3 regions of the Colwellia sp. MB3u-55 genome follow, and region 3 is predicted to be linked to each of the others. Evidence: predicted binding sites of a transcription regulator. Region 3 holds the regulator's gene; each other region holds the start of a gene.
The links. Region 3 encodes sigma-54, which starts transcription at its own class of promoters, with help from an activator protein. Its sites were predicted from a motif close to GTTGGCACGNNNNTNGNNT; they were not measured.
Positions count from the first base shown of each region.

Region 1: a site for sigma-54 is predicted at 5,250-5,268, ahead of H4J66_RS10505 (THxN family PEP-CTERM protein). Genes of this name have one in related genera too.
Region 2: a site for sigma-54 is predicted at 1,580-1,598, ahead of flgF (flagellar basal-body rod protein FlgF). Genes of this name have one in related genera too.

Region 1 is NZ_JACGUS010000114.1:93,870-101,172, forward strand. It holds gene H4J66_RS10490 (ThiF family adenylyltransferase) at 75-929, shown strand; gene prsT (XrtA/PEP-CTERM system TPR-repeat protein PrsT) at 1,010-3,733, shown strand; gene xrt (exosortase) at 3,766-5,136, shown strand; gene H4J66_RS10505 (THxN family PEP-CTERM protein) at 5,324-6,337, shown strand; gene H4J66_RS10510 (hypothetical protein) at 6,552-7,303, shown strand, end outside.
Region 2 is NZ_JACGUS010000122.1:223,031-230,333, forward strand. It holds gene flgG (flagellar basal-body rod protein FlgG) at 1-773, opposite strand, end outside; gene flgF (flagellar basal-body rod protein FlgF) at 802-1,545, opposite strand; gene flgE (flagellar hook protein FlgE) at 1,873-3,288, opposite strand; gene H4J66_RS17200 (flagellar hook assembly protein FlgD) at 3,401-4,087, opposite strand; gene flgC (flagellar basal body rod protein FlgC) at 4,109-4,528, opposite strand; gene flgB (flagellar basal body rod protein FlgB) at 4,531-4,932, opposite strand; gene H4J66_RS17215 (protein-glutamate O-methyltransferase CheR) at 5,002-5,835, opposite strand; gene H4J66_RS17220 (chemotaxis protein) at 5,901-6,848, opposite strand; gene flgA (flagellar basal body P-ring formation chaperone FlgA) at 7,033-7,303, shown strand, end outside.
Region 3 is NZ_JACGUS010000122.1:505,913-513,215, reverse strand. It holds gene mgtE (magnesium transporter) at 1-350, opposite strand, end outside; gene H4J66_RS18510 (HPr family phosphocarrier protein) at 470-745, opposite strand; gene rapZ (RNase adapter RapZ) at 759-1,613, opposite strand; gene ptsN (PTS IIA-like nitrogen regulatory protein PtsN) at 1,645-2,100, opposite strand; gene hpf (ribosome hibernation-promoting factor, HPF/YfiA family) at 2,146-2,433, opposite strand; gene H4J66_RS18490 (RNA polymerase factor sigma-54) at 2,457-3,965, opposite strand; gene lptB (LPS export ABC transporter ATP-binding protein) at 4,045-4,776, opposite strand; gene lptA (lipopolysaccharide transport periplasmic protein LptA) at 4,773-5,315, opposite strand; gene lptC (LPS export ABC transporter periplasmic protein LptC) at 5,296-5,862, opposite strand; gene kdsC (3-deoxy-manno-octulosonate-8-phosphatase KdsC) at 5,859-6,404, opposite strand; gene H4J66_RS18465 (KpsF/GutQ family sugar-phosphate isomerase) at 6,406-7,303, opposite strand, start outside.

The sequences.
Region 1 (7,303 bases), on a different contig from region 3:
TGTAACATGACTTACTGGGTACAATTTAATTTCTTCGGCTATTCACATAATTACAAATTTTAAAGGTATATAGAATGTTTAACTATGAAAAAGCTTTTTCTAGAAACATTGGTTGGGTTACTGAAGATGAGCAACAAATTCTTCGTGGGAAAAACGTAGCTATAGCTGGCGCTGGTGGCGTAGGCGGAGTACATCTTCTGACTTTAGCCAGACTGGGTGTTGGAAATTTTCACATTTCTGATTTCGATGATTTTGAAGTACATAATTTTAATCGTCAATCGGGCGCCTTCATGTCAACTTTAGGAGAACAAAAAGTTGATGTAATGGAACGAATGACCCTCGACATCAACCCTGAAGCACAGATAAAGTCTTTTCCGGAAGGTGTTTTTGAGCATAATGTAGATGAATTTCTAGAAGGTATTGATTTATATGTTGATGCATTAGATTTTTTTGCCTTAGAAGCTCGAAAAACAGTGTTTAAAAAATGTTATGAAAAAAACATCCCCGTAATTACAGCTGCGCCTCTTGGAATGGGAGCTGCTTTCTTATGCTTTCTGCCTGGAAAAATGACTTATGAAGAGTATTTTCGTTTTGAAGACAAACAAACTGAAGACGATCAACTCATTCAATTTTTAATCGGTTTATCTCCCGCCATGTTACAGCGCTCATACCTAGTAGATGAAAGCCGAGTTAGTTTTAAAGAAAAACGCGGCCCTTCTACACCTATGGCAGTTAACCTTTGTGCTGGCATAGCAGAAACTTATGCACTTAAAATATTATTGGGTCGTGGAGAAATAATTGCTGCACCACACGGTCTTCATTTCGATGCTTATCGCAATAAATTCAAAAAAACATGGCGACCATTTGGTAATGCAGGCTTAATACCAAGAATCATGTTTCATATTGCTAAAAGGATTGTGTGTAAGTAGACTAGAGGTAATAAAACTAAAACATTATAATCATAATTCAACCTCTATAGTCTTGGGGTGGGTATGTAAAAGGACTTCAAATGAATAACCGTTGCCGAAATATTCTCTTCCCTACACTGCTTTTAACTCTTATTTCTTGTTCATCTCCAAAAGATAACGAACAACTTTTGATCGAAGCAAAAACATTAATTTCGCAAAATGAAAAATCTGAAGCGGCTATCAATTTAAAAAACATTCTACAAAAAGAACCCGAACATAGCGAGGCTCGTTACTTACTAGGTAAAATTTACCTTAGTGCCGACAATTATTTGAGTGCAGAAAAGGAGTTTAAGCGAGCTATAGCTAACAATCCTCAAAATTATCAGGCAATTTTAATGTTGGCAAAAACGCAACTCTCATTAAGTCAATTTGACAATGTTATTAATACATTGAACCTTATAGATTTCAAAAACCTTGAAGATCAAATTTATTCACTATTACTTACATCACAAGCTTACTTAAGTACTGACAAAATAGACTTAGCAAAAGAGAATATTAATAAGGCGAATAATCTTAACAGTGACTCTCTACAAAGTATTTTGGGGAACGCATTAATTGCTGCCTATGAAAATAACACTGATGAAGCCTTGTCGCTTTTAAAGCATTTACTTGAGAAAGATAGTACATTTCAAGAAGCCTTATTATTGAAAGGTAGTATTCTCAGTAATAACGAACAATACCAAGAAGCTGCGGAAGCCTACTCAGCTTACTATAAATTGAAGCCAGCAAACTTTGGTATTAGGACACTTGTCGCTCATAACTATATTAAAGCAGGTAACTTCGACGCAGCAAAACCACATATAGAAGCGCTTCTTCAGATTAATGATAACCATCCAACAATCAATCTATTAGCTGCACAAGTAAAATATTCAGATGAAGATTACCAAGCAGCAAAAGAGCTAGCAGATAAAGTCGTTAATAGTACCAATAATGCACTTGCTCAGATGATTTCAGGACTAAGTAGTTATCAATTAAAAAGCTATAATCAGGCTTATTATCAACTTAATGCCATTGCCGACTTATTACCTAAAGACCATAGAGTACATAAAGTTCTTGCGTTATTACAAGTGAAATTAGGCTACACCGAAGAGCTTAATGAAACACTAGCCCAATTCTCAAACTTAACGGCTGACGACGCTTCACTTTATGTCAATATAGGCAGAGAGTTAGCTAATAAGGGTGACAAGAAAGCGGCACAAGAAATGTTCAGTATGGCTAATAATTTGGCTCCTGATAATGCGACTATAAAAGCTCAACTTGGTATAATAAAGCTACTTAATACAGATAAATCTGGCTTAGATGAACTAAAAAAGGCGATTAAATTAGACCCTGATTTTAAAGCAGCAAATATTGCTTTAGCAATGAATTACCTGAAAGATAATAAAATATTAGAAGCAGAAAAAATTGCCGACAAATGGCTAAAAACAAACCCTAGTAACACTGCCGCAATAATCCTTCGTGGAAATATTGCAATGAAGTCAGGGAATATTAGTGATGCTAAAAAATACTTTAATCAGGCCCTTACAATTAAACCTGAGAGCATAATTTCATTCTTTAATTTGGCAGTAATCACTGCTGACGAAAAAAAATATAGTGAATCAAATGCCTACTTAGATAAGCTATTTTCGATTGATTTAGAATACCCATACGCTTACCGCTTAGCGATAAGCAACTCATTGAAAGAAAATACACCTCAGTTTTTAGAAGCAAAAATATTAAAATTCATAAAAGAGTCGCCTAACGCTATATGGCCTAAAGTGATAATGTCTAGACGTTTAATCATTAAAAAAGACTACCCACAAGCTATATCGATTTTAGAAACATTAACCGATTACAACGTGTTACCTAATTTCTATTTTTTAGCTCTCTCTAATGCTTTACTAGCTAATAATAATGATGAAAAATTAGCTGATATGTATAAAAAATGGCAAAATGCGCAGCCAAACAATTCAGCTGCTTTTTTGAGTTATATAGATATATTAGATCAAAAGAAACAATACAAACTCGCATTATATGTAACAAAGGAAGCATTATCACAAGAGAAATTACATAATCATTTTCAACTACAAGTACTAGAAGGCTATTATCTGTTAGCGACGAATCAAATTGAAACTGCTAATAAAAAAATTACACGCTTATCAACAATTGAGCCAAACCATGCCTTTCTATTAAGAGTTCAAGGACAGCTTGCGCTAGCACAGTCGAACTTCCCTCGTGCTATAGATTACTTATCTCGCTCTTTAAAGTTAAACAAAAGAACATCTACAGGACTTTTTTTAGCAACGGCATATAGGGATAATGGACAGGTGGATGAAGCGATAAATTTTCTTGAAACTGAATTAAAAATAGCACCAAACACACCTTTATTCAGTAGATTACTTGCTGAATTGTATGTAAAGAATTCTCCCGTGGATGCGATAAATAGCTATAAAAAGATGATAGAAAAAAATCCTAATGATGTTGTCGCCCTAAATAATATTGCTTGGACATATTTAGAGCAAAACAGTTTAGAACAAGCATATTATTTTTCTGCAAAAGCTATAGAATTAGCGCCTAACCACCCACAAATACTTGATACTTACGGTATAATTTTGACTAAAACCAACCGATTACCGAAAGCACTTAAAGTACTCACCCTTGCATATGAGTTATCACCTAGTAACACCGAAATCATCGTTCACTTAGCTGATGCTTATAAGGCAGACAATCAACTCGATAAAGCAAAAGAGTTATTAAAAGAAAATAACTTGGACGTAAAAGAGTAGTGATATAAACTAATCTAACGAAAGGTGCTCAATTGGGCGCCTTTATTTCTAATTACAATTTGTTTAAAAGGCTAGCTGTGTTCTATATTAAACAATATTTTCCTCTCGTTATTCTCACTCTAATTTACTTATTTATTGCTCTTACGCAGCTACCTATTATTGAGAATATTTGGATATATAGCTTCGATGATGGAACATATTCTCACGCATACCTTATTCCAATAATTAGCATCTATTTATACTGGATATTATTTAACGAGGGGAAGCTGCAGTTCAGCAATAAGTTAAATCCACTATGCATTGTCATTACCATTGTTTGCGCTTATGCATTATCCACTTTTAGTTTAGCGCAATTTCCATTTGGCTATAGAACCACATTAGTACTCTTTCTTACTTCTATAATTGCTATTATCTTTAAACCAACGCTTAAAGTGCTTTTCCCTTCATTATTTTTAATATTTCTTATTCCCGTATGGGGAGCTTTAACATCTACTCTGCAAAATATTTCGACAGATGCGGTTACTATTATTATGGGCTATACCGGCATTCCCACTTATGTTGAAGGTAATATTATAACTATCCCTCCCGGTGTATTTGAAATAGCAGGAGGCTGTAGTGGTTTACGGTATTTATTGGTTTCACTTGCCATATCAAGTTTATTTATTTTTCTTAATATAAAAAAGGCATCGCATGGTGCATTATTTTTATGCATTGCTGTTCTAGGGGCATTGCTAACAAACTGGATAAGAATCACAGGCCTTATAGTTATCGGTAATTATACCAACATGGAAAGTAGCTTAATGGCAGACCATAATTCTTTTGGCTGGTATTTATATATACCATTTATGGTTTCGCTATTTTATTTTGGTCAGAGATTCGTCACGGTTGGTGAAACTAACGCTAAGAAACAGAACCCGCAAAGCGATCGAGTAAATACAACAGCAATAATTTTCTCTGCATTGCTTGTACTAGTAATTTCCGATTTTGTAAAAAAAGCTATTCCAAGTGTGGCTTTTTCAAAAAACAATATCTGTCACGAAATCACTACTTCTATACCTCTTCCCCAATTACATAATCAGTATCAAGTTTGTCAAAACAAAATAAATGACCAAGAATTCATCATCACATATAGCTTCGATTCAAAAGGGCTCGAAAACTCAGTTGATTTTTATTTAAATGAGTTTATTCCAGAAAATTGGCAAGTACTCAAGAGCAATGAAACTGTAAACTGGAATTATATGCAAGTTATCAAAAATGGTAGCAGCTATGATATCGCTTATAAGTTTCAAGCCCACATGTTCGAAACAGTAAGTTTAACTAAATTGAAGAAAGTAAAACTAGTGAATGCACTGCTGGGAAAAAGCGGAACTAAATTAATATGGAAAATTCAACAAATAAATTAAATACGATTTTAAACTCTTATGTGTTGCAAATAAGGTGTCAGTATATTTTACAACTAAGATTATTTCTGTTATTCGAAAAAAATTAAGTTACTGTTAAGAAAGAAGTTTAAAGTATTGGCATGGACAGTGCATTTCATGGTCAGACAACGAATTTAATCAATTTTAATAAACAGCACAAGGATATAGCATGAATACGAAACTTAAAGTCTGCGCAACTATACTAGCAGCAACATTAGCAAACGCAGCAAACGCTGGTGTAGTTACAGAATGGACTTATAACAACCAAGCAGGTTTCGCTACTTGGACTAGTGAAGGTGCTACAACAACTACTGCTGATGATGTTGTTGCTTCAGGTAACTCTTCAACTGGTGATAATAGTGCATTAACTGTAAATGGTGATAACATTTTAGATACGAACGGCAATATCATCGTTGATGGTACTGACAATGCATTGCACACAACCTTAACTTGGGGTACTCCTGCAGCAGGCGCGAATAGTGGCGACCCTCAGAGTAGCTTATACATTGATAGCCCTATTGAAGGCAGTATTTCAACTAATGATTTGAACTGGGCTCAAGGTACTTCGATGACTCATGAAAACTGGGTTATTACGGGTGATTCTTTAGTTTCTGGTAGCTTATTTGATGGTTTAACATTAACACCAACATCATGGGTTGCACTGCCTGGCGAAAGCGACCCTACAGCTGATGCACCTTACTTTGCTCCTCAACTTCAATTTGCAATGACATTTACAGAAACACCAAATAAAGGTGTAGATGTTAATGGCCTTTGTCCTAACGGTGTGGAAAATTACGTTGACGATAACGCTAACGGTTGTGGTGATATATTCGCACTAACTATCCCCACAATAGCTCAAGATTTCGTAACATTTGGTGATAACTTTTTAGAATTTACCGTTCCATTTGTACTTTTAACAGCAACAGGCCAACCAATTCCAGGTTGGAGCGACACTTTATACTACGTAACAACTCGTTTATCTGGTCTAACAACATTAGCACCTGAACAATGTGGTATTAATGGTGCTGACTTATGTGCTGGTTTCGTAACTAAAGAACAACAATCAAACGAACTTATTGCACAATTTAAAGTACGTACAGTTCCAGAGCCAACAGCTATCGCATTATTTGGTTTAGGTCTAATTGCTACAGGCTTTGCTGGTAGAAGAAAACGTAACGTATAATTGCAAAAGTAATATTATAAAAACTGGCTTTTAATAAGTCGGTTTTTTTTTCATTAAATTATGATAAAAATCTTAAACTTAGTTATATTTCACCGTCGAATCATTAATTTTTCCCCATAATTAAAAATATTTAACTACAATTAATCAAACTAAAACATTTTTCTTATTGGATTTTTGTTAATTTTCAATAAAGGTTTGCGTTAAGGATATAGCTATGATTTCAATAAAACTAAACTTCAGTATACCCATTCTACTTTTCACTTCTTTTTTTACATTCGCAGACACCTATAAGGTTGGGCCTAACCAACCATATGAAAATTTAAATACAGTCCCATGGTTAGAACTTATAGCTGGCGACACCGTATTAATTCATTATCGAGAAGAACCTTACAGAACAAAAATAGGTTTACGTAGCATAGGTACTAAAGACAAACCAGTCACCATATCTGGAGTCGCCAATTTTGAGGGTAAACTACCTATTATTTCGGGAGAGAATGCAACAACCCCTGATAGCCTTATCAGTTTTTTTAGTGAGCAATGGGATGAAGCAAATGGACTTATCCTAATTAAAAGAGATCGGAGCATGCGTTGGGGATTAAAACCATCCCACATCATCATCAAAAACTTAATTCTCACTGGCGCCTCAACTACGAACCAATTTACCGACCAATTTGGTCAAGAGAGAAATTATGCCCAAAGTTCTGCTGCAATATGGGCCAGTTTGGTAGACACTTTAACCGTAAAAAACTGTCAGATTATTGATAATGGTAATGGTATCTTTGTTCTCTCAAAAAATAGTGAAGAAGAGATTTCACGTGATATTATTATTGAAGGCAATACATTTTCGGATAATGGTGTAAAAAACAGTTTTAGGCAGCATAATATCTATACGCAAGCAGCAGGGATTATCATACAGTACAACAAAATAAATTCTCTTAGACCTTTATCGAAAGGTGCCGCAATTAA
Region 2 (7,303 bases), 280 kb from region 3:
ATATAACTAAGCATTTCATCAACTGCTGAAATTACTTTTGAGTTCATTTCATATACCCGTTGACTTTCAATCAAGTTAACAAGTTCTTCGGTGGTATTTACATTCGAGGTTTCTAGCGCGCCTTGCACTATCATGCCAAAACCTTCTAAACCTGGAACCCCTTCTTGTGGAGCACCACTAACCGCTGTTTGAATGTATAAATTTTGCCCTATTGGCTGCAAACCGGTCGGGTTAACAAAGTTAACTGTATTAATTTGACCGATAACAGCAGGATCAGGTTGCCCCTGAAGAGTTACAGAGACTTCACCATCTTGAGAAACAATAATACTCAACGCATCAGGCGGAATAGTTATTTGTGGTTGAATTAAATAACCCGCGCCCGGTGTAACCATATTGCCCTCTTCATCCATGGTAAATTGACCATTTCTTGAATATGACGATGTACCGTCAGGGAGTTGCACTTCAAAAAAACCTTCACCTTGGATCATTAGATCTAAAGCGTTATCGGTAGTTTGCATATCACCTTGGGTATGAATTTTTTGCGTAGCCACCACTTTTGTACCCGCGCCAAGCATTAAGCCTGAAGGCATCTCTGTATCTTGTGCAGAGCGACCACCTGGCTGATTAATCGTTTGATAGAGTAAATCTTCAAATACGGCACGACTTTTCTTAAAACCTATAGTACTGGCGTTAGCTAAATTATTAGAAATTACCGCAATATCTTTTGTTTGCGCATCTAACCCTGTTTTACTTATCCATAATGCTGGGTTCATAAATCACCTCAAAAATTATTTATTTAAATTAGAAAGCACGTAATAAAGATGCTGAACTTGCATCAACTTCTTCGGCTGTTTTCATGAGTTTTAATTGCATTTCAAACTGACGTTGCAAAGAAATCATCGCGGTCATCTCCCCAATAGGGTTTACGTTACTTGCTTCAAGCATGCCGTTTTCGACTTTGACATTGACGTCAGCATTCTCATTTAGTCCATCTTTTCGACGAAACAAGCCATCAGCACCTTTTGCTAACTCTTGCACCCTCGGGTTAACCATTTTTAGACGACCCACTTCTTCTTGAAGAGAACTAGGTGCTCCTTCAGGCTGAACCATGATGGTGCCATCTTTACTGATATGAATATTATTGACTGGTAGAGGTATAAATATCGGGCCAGTATCTCCTAAGACAAGCTCACCTTTAGAGGTTTCTAAAGCACCTTCTTCGTTGAGTCTAAATTGGCCATCACGTGTATAACCTTCAGTACCATTTTCAGCTTGAACAGCAAACCAACCCGGCCCTTGAATGGCAAGATCTAAATCTCGAGAAGTTTGCATCAAAGAACCACTGTCAAAGTTTTGGCTGGCATTTTCTGTCATGGCAAACACACGAGAAGGCAAGCCTTCGCCAAAAGCTTGCATTGAACGCGCCTGTGCTAAATCGGCTTTAAAACCCGTAGTCTTAGCGTTAGCAAGGTTGTTAGCATTAACGGCAAGCGAATGCATATTTTGTTTCGCACCGCTCATTGCGATATAAAGCATTTTGTCCATAACAGATCTCTAAAATTGTATCTTACAATGAGAAATGCAATAACAGTGCCAGAAGAAATATGACAAGAAAAGGAAGATGAAAAAGTAATCATTTTATCATCAACAAAAAGGAGACTACTAACGTTTTAAAAGACAAGTAGTTAAAGACTGTCCGCTGCTCGGGCATTGACATGTAAAAAAGTATTAATGCGATGAAATCATGGATGCCTAAGAATGGCTATGTTTCGCTCTAAATCTATACCGTTCACCCTGAATATAAAAAGAGATAAAACATTTTACGTTTTATCTCTTTTATTTATCATAGACGACATTATTTTAAAAATTTATTTATCGAATCTGTAAAATAGTTTGGTTTAGCTGGTTATCAACTTCTAGTGCTCGAGAGTTAGCCTGAAAATTTCGCTGTGCTGAAATTAAGTCGATTAATTCTGTGGTTAAGTTAACGTTTGATTGCTCTAATGCCGATGAATTAATAGTACCAAAAGTACCTGAACCCGCCTCACCAGCCAATGCTTCACCAGAACTAATACTTTCTTTCCATGAAGTATTACCGATTTGTGTTAAGCCCTGTTCATTCGCAAAGTTTACTAAAGCAATTCGTGATAATGGTTCTGAAGTACCATTACTGTATGTCGCTCGAATTAAACCATCACTACCAATATCTATACCCGTTAATCGACCAACCGCTAAGCCATCTTGCTCAAGCGAAGTCACTTCAAAGTTTGAAGCAAACTGCGTAGGTTCATTTGGATTAGGGCCAAGAGGGTCTAGATTGAAATTAATTTTCACAGTTTGAGTTGGATCAGCACCATTTGATAATATCGTTGCTCCAAGTGGAACTGTAACAGCACCACCGTCACCTGGCATAGGTAATTGTGCAACGAAATCACCTGAAGAATCAAAGTACATACGCATACCAGTAACACCGCCACCTGCTGATAATGGACCTGAATTACCACCACCTTGTGGATTTAATATTGGTGTTCCAGGGGGTTCTGTTGGATTTGGATCTGTCTGTCCACCTGGATCAGCCAAGTCTACGGGTATACCATCAACGCCAGCAAACATCATCCACTGATTAGCATTAGTCGAAGGGTTATCTTTAATAAAGTAATAAGTCATTATATGACTATCACCTAATGAATCAAAAATAGTCACCGAAGTTGAATGGTTAAAAGTCAACGGATCCTCGGGATCAAAGTTACCTGGCGCACTACTAATCCAATCACCACCAGCAGGTAAGTTCATTCTTACATCTACTTCACTGGTTTTCTGAGGAGCACCAGAGGCAGTAGGGATACGAATAGGCTCCGCTGTACTTAAACTTACTGACGCAGAGGTGCCGTCAGGGTTAACTGGGAAACCTAATAAATGCTCACCCGCAGAGTTAACAACAAAATTACTGTCGTTTAATTTAAACTGACCTGCCCGGGTATATGACGTTTCCAAAGAGTCAAGTTCAGGTACTGTTGCATAAAAACCATTACCCGTAACGGCTAAATCTAACGCGTTATTAGTAAACTGAATACTACCTTGCTGAAACTGCTGAGCGACATCTGCCGTCAAAACACCGTCACCCACTTTTGTTTTACCCGAAGCAAGTAATGATGCCGCATACACATCAACAAATTCCGCACGCGACTCTTTAAAGCCGGTGGTATTAACGTTAGCGATGTTATTTGATGTAACATCCAAATCTTTTTGAGCAGCGTTTAATCCGCTCAACGCTATATTAAATGACATAATTGCACCTCATATAAAAAACTGTTTATCTTAATTATTTCTAATTTTCGAGTATTCACTCTTCATTGAAATAACAGTGGCTTAAATTTATTTAGTTCGAAAAACTATTAATTTAACCTTCTGATACTTCCACCACATCTGCTAGTGCCATGGAACTGCCACCATTAAGATTTAATAAAATATTTCCACCTGCACCGGCTAACGTCACACTATCAACTTTACGATAGGTCATCGCTTGTAATTCTGATGCTTCACCTTCCACTAATCCTGCAATTCTAAAACGATAAGCACCTTGTGGAGCGGACTCGCCATTTGTCATCTTGCCGTCCCAATTAAAGGTAAACTCACCTGCAGCCACACTGCCAACAGGGACTGTTTGAATAAGTTCTCCAGCGGTGTTTTCAACATAAATATTTACATTACTTGCCGCTTTATCCGTGACCATTTTGCCTTTAACGGCTTCACCTTCAGCCATACCAAAAACATTATCATCAACTAAAACGCTGCGACCCACTAACGAGGAGGCCTGTAATGCTTGACTCGATGACATGGATGCAGCAAATGAGGTAAATTGTTCATTTAGTGTTGCCACACCGTCAGTCGTTGAAAACGCGGTCATTTGCGAAATCATTTCATTATTTTCAACGGGCTTAGTTGGATCTTGATGAGAAAGCTCTTTGGTCAGTAACGCAAAGAAATCTTCTTGCGTTAACATACCATTGCCATTATCCGTCTTTGTAACATCTTCCTTTTGCCAGCGCATGCCATCTAAAGGTTTACTTCCGCTTACTGTTTCCATATTTTATCCCACCTTTAATTGTTACTTGCCAAGCTGTAAGGTTTTATTCAGCATATTTTTTGCTGATTCAGCCAATTGAACATTTGTTTGATATGAACGTGATGCTGAAATCATATTGGTCATTTCTTCAATCACGTTTACATTGGGTTTATAAATGAAACCATCTTTATCTGCCATTGGGTGTCCCGGAGAGTGCTGAATATTTAAAGGCTGATCGCTTTCAACAATGCCTAAAACTTTGACACCTACGCCTGAGTCATCTTGTCCTGCGGCAGCTTTTTGCATCTCTGCGGCAAAAACCGGATGCCGTGCTCGATAGGTTGCATCAACACTACTGCTAACGCTATCAGCATTAGCAATGTTACTTGCGGTGGTATTTAAGCGAACAGATTGAGCGCTCATACCCGTGCCAGATATAGTAAATACGTTAAATAGGCTCATAATTATTGCCCTGCTCCGGTGATGGCTTTTTTCAAGCCTTGAATCCTGCCAGTAAGAAATTGAATACTGGCTTGATACTGCATTGAGTTTTCTAGATACAAGTTTCGTTCCACTTGTGCATCTACTGTATTACCATCGCCAGTATCTGGTTGATCGGGTGTTCTAAATTGCACACCATTATTGGTTGCAATGCGAACATCAAAATGCTTTTCGTGGGTTCGTGACATACCTGATTGTTGCTTTTGAGAGGCTTGCGCTAAGGCAGACTTAAAGTCCATGCCCTTGGCTTTATAGCCGGGTGTATCTGCATTAGCAATATTACTAGCAATAACTTCTGCACGTTTAGAACGAACAGCAAGTGTTTGTGGGTGAATGCCCAGTGCTTTTTCAAAAGTGATAGCCATAGTGTTACCTCCAAATCAATGAAGATAACTATACAATTTCTATGCCAACGGGGATTTGAGTGGAGTATATTAAGTCTTTTTCTGGTAAATGATACCGGGATTACAGCGAACCATATCAAAGTTTTGGTTTAAACCCGTCAAGGATTCTGAGGCGCCAAGAAAGAGATAGCCGTTAGGGTTTAGCACGCCTTCAATTTGAGATATTATTTGCTTTTTAATTTCTGGTGCAAAGTAAATCAGTACGTTACGGCAAAAAACAATATCAAACTTACCCATTAAACTATAACTATTTAGGAGATTTAGTTGCCTAAAGCTAACCATTTTCTTAATCGAGTCTTTGATTTTCGACATACCTTTATCGCCATTTTCAAAAAACATTCTTTTACGTTCGGCTGATAAACCTCGTGACAACGCTAAATTGTCATAATGGCCATACTTACAATGCTCAAGCATAGTATTGGAGATATCAGTGCCAATAATTTGAACACCTCCCGAAAATGCAGCAGGATTACTTTGCTTAAATTCTTGAACTGCCATCGCAATAGAATAAGGTTCTTGACCTGAAGAACTTGCTGCTGACCAAATTTTCAAAGGCGTTCTTTTATTTTTAAACTCAGGAAGTAAGCGTTTTTTCAATAGTTCAAAGGGGTACTCATCACGAAACCATAAGGTTTCATTAGTCGTCATAGCGTCGATAACCGCGGCACGTAACTGCCTTTCAATTGGACTGAGAGTACGAGTGACTAAATCACCTAATGTGGTAACATCAAATTTTGCCATTAAAGGGGCTAAACGGCTTTTCACTAGGTATTGTTTATTTTCACCTAAGACAATGCCACATTGTTTCTCTAGGAAGACTCTAAACTGATGATAACTGCTATCATCAAGCTGTCGGATTGACACTTCTATATTCCGCCTTAAATTATTATTATCATTTATTAACGATAGAATACGCTAAAAACAATGGGTTAATTAGCATTATTTTCTAGTTCATCTTTCTTTAACCATTTTTTTACTGCTATGGCTAATTCATCAGGATGAAACTTTGGAATAAAATCTTCTGCACCTACTTTAGCAACCATAGCATTATTAAAAACTCCGCTTAGCGAAGTATGTAAAATAACCGGCATAGCTTTCAATCGGTCATTATTTTTAATCTCAGCGGTTAAGGTGTAACCATCCATTTCAGGCATTTCTATGTCAGAGATAAGTAAAGCGACTTTTTCAGTAATGGATGAATGACACTCGGCTTCTATAGCGAGTAATTGATCTAAAGCGTCTTGGCCATTTTTAGCTAACAACATTGTTAAGCCTAAAGGTTCTAAAGCTCTTCTCACTTGATTTCTAGCTACGGTTGAATCATCCGCGATCATAATGACTCGCTCGCCAAGACTCACTCCAACACTCGCATCAACAACATCTTCACTTAAATCTGTTGAAATAGGATTAATTTCATTTAAAATTTTCTCTACATCTAAAATAGAGACCATTTTTTTGTCTATTTCTGTAACAGCGGTCAAATAGCTCGATTTACCAGCGCCTTCTGGAGGAGGCATAATATCTTTCCAGCTTAACGTGACGATTCTCTCAACACCGCCTACTAAAAAGCCCTGCACACTGCGATTGTATTCTGCAATAATGACAAAAGAATTTTCATCTGGCACTATTTCTGGGCCACCTGTCGATTTGCTCAAATCGATCACTGAAATGGTTTGGCCACGAATATGGGCAACACCTTTAATAAAAGCGTCTTGTCCTGGCAGTAAGGTTAAGCGCGGACAAGGCATAACTTCACGTACTTTAAAAACATTAATACCAAAACGTTGCGGTCCGACTAAACGAAAAAGTAATAATTCAAGTCTATTCTGTCCAACCAACTGAGTGCGTTGATTTACTGAGTCTAAAATTCCTGCCATACAAACCTCATTTTACTTAATTCACAAAAAGGCACACTTCTTGATTGTGCTTATAGATATATGTTGAACGTTCAATTTTTTGACGTTTAGTGCGTATTCGTCTGCTTCTAATTATTGTTACACTAATACATAAATTAAGCATAGACGAGTATTTTAATTTCCCTAGCAAATAGTTGACAAATTTATGAGCATATTCAAGATATTTATCATTCTTTCGCTAATCTCAGCGTTTTTTTCAAATATAGCCTTTGCCCAAACGATGGACAGACAGCAAATTCAAGATTTTGTTACACAATTTATAAAAAATAATACACCATTGCCAAAGCAAGGAAAGATAAACGTTTCAGTCTCTACTTTAGATCCCAGAATTATTATTCAACCTTGTTTAACACCTTTAATCGCAAATATACCTGAAAATCATAATGGTAGAAACGTAAATGTTAAAATAAATTGCG
Region 3 (7,303 bases):
AATACTTCTTGATAAACACTATCGGGTAGAGTACGTAAAACTTCAGCTAAATCATCAACATCCATACCTTCAGCAACGGCGGCTAATTTTTCAGGGCGGATAGTTTTTAAAATACCTTTTCGAACTTCCTCATTGAGTTCTTCAAGTACTTCACCGTGATTATCTGCGTCGATAAGTTGCCATAAAACGGCACGACTTTTCGAGTGAGATGACTCTAATATTAAAGCAATATCATAGGCTGGCATGTTCTGTAGTAATTTTCGAACGTGCACAAACATACCGCTACCAAGTGCTTCATTGACTTGTTGCAGGCGTTGATGATTTTGTTGTTGCTCTGATATTTCCGGCATAAAGTTTTCCTGTGCCGCAGTAATACGAAAATTATATTGTCTATATCTTAGTCAAGATGCACTGGCTAAGGTGTTGTAATGAATGATAACGTAACTTTATTTTTTATTCAGTCTTTTTATCATTCGTCTTCATCAAATTTATCAGAAAATAACTGGCATACATCGTTAAGTGCTTGTTGAGCATCTTCTCCTTGGGTAATAACCTCTACGGTTTTCCCAAAGCCACCGGCCAGTAACATTAACCCCATAATACTGCTGGCATCAGCTTCTTTGCCCTCTAAGCAAATAGTAACGTTAGCATTAAGCTTTTGGCTTAACTGGGCAAGTTTAGTGGCAGCACGTGCGTGTAATCCCAGTTTATTGCTAATGGTTAATGATTTATTATATTTTGGCATAAAGTGACCGTTATTAAGTGCTTTGTATTTTAATGTCGCGATGATGAGATTGAACATCTTCGCGTTCTTTTCTGAGATTGTTTGCTAATATTTCCGCAATATAAACTGAACGGTGTTTTCCACCTGTACAACCAATAGCGATAGTAATATAGCTGCGATTGTTTCTTTCTAAGTGGGGTAACCACGTCATCATAAAACTGTTAATTTGCCAGATAAATTTAGTGACAATCGGTTGGCTAGCAAGAAAGTCTCGCACGGGTTGATCTAAACCAGTAAAACCTTTTAAGTCTGTTTCCCAAAAAGGGTTAGGTAGAAAACGTGCATCAAAAACATAATCTGCGTCTTGTGGTACACCGTGTTTAAAGCCAAAAGATTCAAACACCACCACCATAGATGCCGAGGTTTTGCCCAAAATTCGCTCACGCACTAAATCAGATAATTGATGAGGTGATAACTGGCTGGTATTAATATACAAACCCGCACGCGTCGAAATAGGCTCAAGCAGCTTTTTCTCTAAAGAGATGGCTTGGTCGAGTGGAATATTTTGTTTAATTAAAGGATGCAAACGACGCGTTTCACTAAAACGTCGAATAAGATCAGAGTCATCGGCATCTAAATACAGGATATCGAGTTTTACCGTTTTTGGCAGATAATCTAATATCTCTGAAACATCATTAGGGTCATTGGGTAAGTTACGTACATCTAAACTAACCGCTACTTTGTCGTAATCATTAATAACGGTATGTGCTAATGCAGGCAATAAATTTACCGGAATATTATCGACACAGTAGTAGCCTAAATCTTCGAGTACACGTAAGGCGACACTTTTACCTGACCCTGAGCGACCACTGACTATCAAGAGTTTCATTTGAGTTTTCCTGGGTTATTATTAGATTTTATTAACGTTGAGCATGCTTTATTATAGTAAAAAGCTCTTGCGAATCTTTGCATTTTCTTATTTGCTTTGCGAATTGTTTAGTACTAAATATTTGCGCAATACTTTGTAAGGTATCTAAATGTTGTTGGCAGTTTTCTTCGGGTACAAATAACGCAATAATAATATCGACAGCACGGTTGTCTATCGCATCAAATTCAACGGCTTGTTCACTGGTCAGCAATACAGCAATAACTTGTGACGTGTTAGTTAATCGACCATGAGGAATCGCAATGCCATTTCCTATACCGGTAGATCCAACTTTTTCACGCGCCATTAAGCTTTCGAATAATTGATGAGTATCAATATTGTCGAATTTTTTTGCCGCAGTTGTGCTAATTATTTCAAGGAGTTTTTTTTTGCTTGTACCCTTAATTGCACACAGGGTGCAATCAAGGGTAAGGATATCTTGCAACTTCATTATACTACTTAGATTCTTTGGTGAGTGAACAGGCGATAAACAGCATTAATGCTGATTCGTTTTACCTTTGTACTTTAATATTTGCCGGTCAAGCTTAACAACAAGACTATCAATAGAGGCATACATGTCAGCATTTTCAGCTTTTGCATGTAAATCAGAGCCACTAACGTGAACAGTCGCTTCAGCAATTTGATTTGATTTTTCAACGGTGAGAACAACATGTACATTATTGATATGATCAAAATGTCGGCTTAATTTTGTCATCTTAGTCGTGACGTTTTCTCGTAAAGCTTCGGTAATGTCAACATGGTGGCCAGAAAGATTAATTTGCATAAGCTTAATTCCTCATCTTTTCGTTAAAGTAAACTTTTTCGTTGGTTAGAAGGTGGAATAGAAAGTGACTCTCGATATTTTGCTATGGTACGTCGAGCTACATTTATCCCTTGGTCGGCTAATAAATCAGCCATTTTACTATCACTAAGTGGTTTTGCTGGGATTTCGGCAGCAACAAATTTTTTGATTAGTGCACGAATAGCTGTTGATGAGCATTCGCCACCGCTTTCGGTGCCAACATGGCTTGAGAAGAAAAACTTCAGTTCGAAAATTCCACGTGGCGTATGCATGTACTTTTGTGTTGTCACTCGTGAAATGGTTGATTCATGCATATCGACAGCTTCGGCAATATCATTTAAAACCATTGGACGCATGGCTTCATTACCATGTTCAAAAAAGCCAATTTGACGTTGCACAATACAGTTTGACACTTTTAATAAAGTATCATTACGGCTTTCTAAGCTTTTAATAAACCATTTAGCTTCTTGTAAATTTGAGCGAATAAATTGTGTGTCCGCTGTCGACTTCATCGAACGTGACATCGAAGCATATTGCTGATTCACCGAAAGTTTTGGCGCAGTATCAGGGTTTAATTCGACCACCCAACGGCCATTTTTCTTTTCAACAGACACATCAGGAATAACGTACTGGTCGTCACTCTTCATCACACTATCGCCGGGTCTAGGGTCAAGTGATTGAATAAGACGTACCACTTCGCGCAGTTGGTCTTCTTTCAGTCGAGTTTTACGCATTAATGTACGATAGTCTCGGCTACCCAGCAGATTAATATGGTCACGCAAAACTAACTTACTTTCTGCTAGCCAAGGTGTAGCTGGGTCAAATTGATTAAGTTGAATGATTAAACATTCTGAAATTGAACGAGCAGCGACGCCGACAGGATCAAAGAGGTTAATACGTTTTAGTACCACCTCTATTTCATCAAGCTCTACTCCTTCAATGGCAACACTCTCTAAAATGTCTTCACTAGATACCGTTAAGTAACCGGCGTCATCAACCGCATCAATAATTGCTGTCGCTATAGTGCGGTCTGTTTCGGTAAAAGGGCTTAATTCCATTTGCCAGCGCAAATGATCTTGAATAGAGTCTTGGGTCTCGCCTTGGTAAGTATAATCTTCTGAAGAGGGGCCTGAACTTGAACTTGCTGCACCAGCTGTGTAGTTATCATCCCAAGTGGTATCCATGTTTAATTCTTCAGGGATATCGTTTTTGTCCATGGCTTCAGTAGTGGTGATTTCATCAATGGTAGGCGTAGCGTCTTCGCTACCATCAGAAGCTGGGGCTTCTTTAACATCACCAGTACCGGCAGTGTGAGCTTCTTCAAGGTTGTCAGTACTTTTATCTTCGGGATTATTTGAAGACTCATCCATTTCTAATAATGGATTGCTTTCTAAGGCTTCTTGAATTTCTTGTTGAAGCTCTAACGTAGACAGTTGCAGCAATTTGATTGCTTGCTGCAATTGTGGCGTCATGGTTAATTGTTGTCCTATGCGGAGTTGTAGAGTAGGGCGCATTTAGGTCATTAACTTCCTATTATTTTTAATGGGATATTTTCGTTTTTTTCATACGAAGATATTATTCACTTACTGACTACTATAGCGTGAATTGTTCACCAAGGTATACATCTCTTACATGTTGATTTGCAAGAATTTGATCTGCAGTACCTTCTGCAATAAGTTCACCATGACTAACAATATACGCATGTTCACATACATCGAGAGTTTCACGTACATTGTGATCAGTGACCAACACACCAATGCCACGTTCTTTTAAGTGTAGAATAATTTTTTTAATATCACCTACTGAAATTGGGTCAACACCAGCAAAAGGTTCATCTAATAAAATAAATTTTGGTTCAGCAGCTAAAGCGCGGGCAATTTCTACTCGGCGGCGTTCACCACCCGATAAGCTCATGCCTAAATTATCTTTGATATGACCTATGTTGAATTCTTCAACAAGATGTTCTAATTTTTCTTCACGTTCAGCATCTGATAATTCTTTTCGTGTTTGTAAAATAGCCATAATATTATCGTAAACACTGAGTTTTCGAAAAATAGAGGCTTCTTGTGGTAAATATCCGATGCCTTTTCTAGCACGCTCATGCATAGGCGCTAACGTCAGGTTTTCGTCATTTAAAATAATATCGCCACTATCACTTTCAACCAAACCAACGATCATATAAAAAGAAGTTGTTTTTCCGGCACCATTTGGGCCCAGTAAACCGACTATTTGTCCTGCTGAAACTTGCATACTGACATTTTTAACCACTTTTCTGCCTTTATAGGCTTTGGCAAGGCCTTTTGCCATTAGGGTGCTAGTGCTCATAAATTAATTTTTTCCTGAGTTTTCGCGTCTGTGGTTGTCGCTTTAATTTTTTCTTTTGGCTGAAAAATCGTTTTAGTGCGTTCGTTAGATTTACTTTCAGCATTAACATACTGAGTGGCAATATTGTAAGTAATTCTACTGCCACTAACTTCACTGCCTTCTTGCTGTAATAGCGCATTTCCTGAAATGATCACTAAATTATTTGCAGGCTCATATCTTATTTCGTCGGCTTGTAAGCTAAGTGGAGTGCCATCGGCTAAGGTTTGTTTAAAGGTTGCTGGCTTCCCTTTAGCGATGTAGGTTTTTTCTTCACTGCCTGATTGAGTCAGCACTTGTACTAAATCAGCACGTATAACTAATGAACCTTGAGTGATCACCACGTTATCAATATAGCTGAATATTTTATTTTTAAGATCAACGGCTTGTCTTGAAGCGTTAATTTCAATCTTTTGTTTTATATCAAATTTTTCAGCGAAAGCTGACGAAAATAGCGGAGTTGATAACAATAAGCACAGTAGGCTATTTTTTAACAATTTCATAAATTGATTTCACATGTTTAGTTAGTGTCATTTGGTTGGTGTTTAAGTCGACAATTAAACCTTTACCATCGATGGTAAATCCTTTACCGATAATTTTAATTTCTTGTTCTGAACTTATGATGTTAGTTTTTAGATCAAGTTCAAAGTATTTTCCTTGAACTTCTTGTAATAAGCTATCGGGATCTGTTGCTAACAGGCGGACATGCTTTTCTAATTTCACCCGGTTGTTATTGTATAATATGCCTTCATTGGCAGATATTTTCCATGCGGGCGCATCATTTTTTGGATGAAGTGTGTATTGAGGAAACTCAAAGTTGGTAATACTTAACTCAGGGTAATGTTCCATACGATGGGCATCAACAACATAAGCTAAACTTCCTTGATGTTTATAAACATTACTGTGTAAATTTTCGGCAATAAAATCAGGGGTCAGCGTCTTATCAATCGCTTGTAATTGTGGTGCTGAGGAATTTCTCCATTCAATTATACCGTAAACGCCTCCCGCAATTAGAAAAAACAACAAAGTTAAACTATAAAGTCGATTCATATACTCGCACCCGAAGCATTTGCTAAGGTGTTTTGGCTAAGCATGATTAAATCGCATATTTCTCGAACAGCACCAAAACCGCCATGGTTAAAAGTGGTGTAATTTGCGATAGATAAAATACTTGGGTGGGCATCTTGAACAGCAATACCCAAGCCTACGGCTTTGATACACTCATAATCAGGCATATCATCACCAATATAAGCAATTTCCTCGAGGGATAACTTTAATTGCTTAGCCATCGTTTTCAAGGCGGGTAATTTATTTTCTTCACCTTGCACTATATATTTAACATTTAAGGCTGACATACGTGTTGCGACAATATTTGATGTTCTCCCGGTGATCACCGCTACATCGACACCGCTGGCGCCTAATGCTTTTATGCCGTAGCCATCTTTAGTGTGAAAAGCTTTTAATTCTTCACCATCGTTACCCAAATAAATACGGCCATCAGAAAAAACGCCATCAATATCACATATCAGTAGCTTTATTGTTTTCATGGTATTGAATGCTGTGTCAGTAATTTCGCCATAGAGTGTTTGCATATTAGATAAGACCTGATTTTAGTAAGTCGTGCATATTCATTGCGCCAATAGGTATATTATTGTCATTAACAATAATTAAACCATTAATTTTTTTGTCTTCCATGATCTTTAAGCCTTCGGCGGCTAGCATATCTTGATGAGCCACAGTGGGATTTTTTGTCATCACTGATGCAATAGTATCGAGATGTATATCAATACGTTCATCAAGAATACGACGTAAATCTCCGTCAGTGAATAAGCCTTGTAATTGACCACTCTCGTCGACTACCGCCGTCATCCCCAAACCTTTTAACGATACTTCAACCAACGCATCCTTAATTTTAGCATTAGCATTTACAGTTGGTAAGCGCTCACCACTATGCATTATATCGCTAAGACGTAGTAATAGGCGTTTTCCTAAACTACCACCGGGATGAGAGAGTGCGAAGTCGTCAGCGGTAAAGCCGCGAGCATTTAATAAGGCAACAGCGAGTGCATCACCCATTACTAGGGTTGCTGTGGTACTTGATGTTGGCGCTAATCCTAGTGGACAAGCCTCTTGTGAAACAGCAACACAGACATGGGTATCGCCTAGTTTTGCTAAGGTTGAGGCTGGATTCCCCGTCATCGCAATAAGTTTAGCGCCAATACGTTTTATGACTGGCACTATTGCTAACACTTCACTGGTTTCGCCCGAGTGCGAAATAGTTAACACGACGTCATCACCGGTAATCATACCTAAATCACCGTGACTTGCTTCACCAGGGTGAACAAAAAAAGAAGGTGTACCGGTGCTCGCCAGCGTTGCAGCAATCTTGCCACCGATATGGCCTGACTTGCCCATGCCAGCAATAATAACCCTACCTTTACAGTTAAACATTAACTGACAGGCATATTCAAAGTTCTCATCAATGTACTGG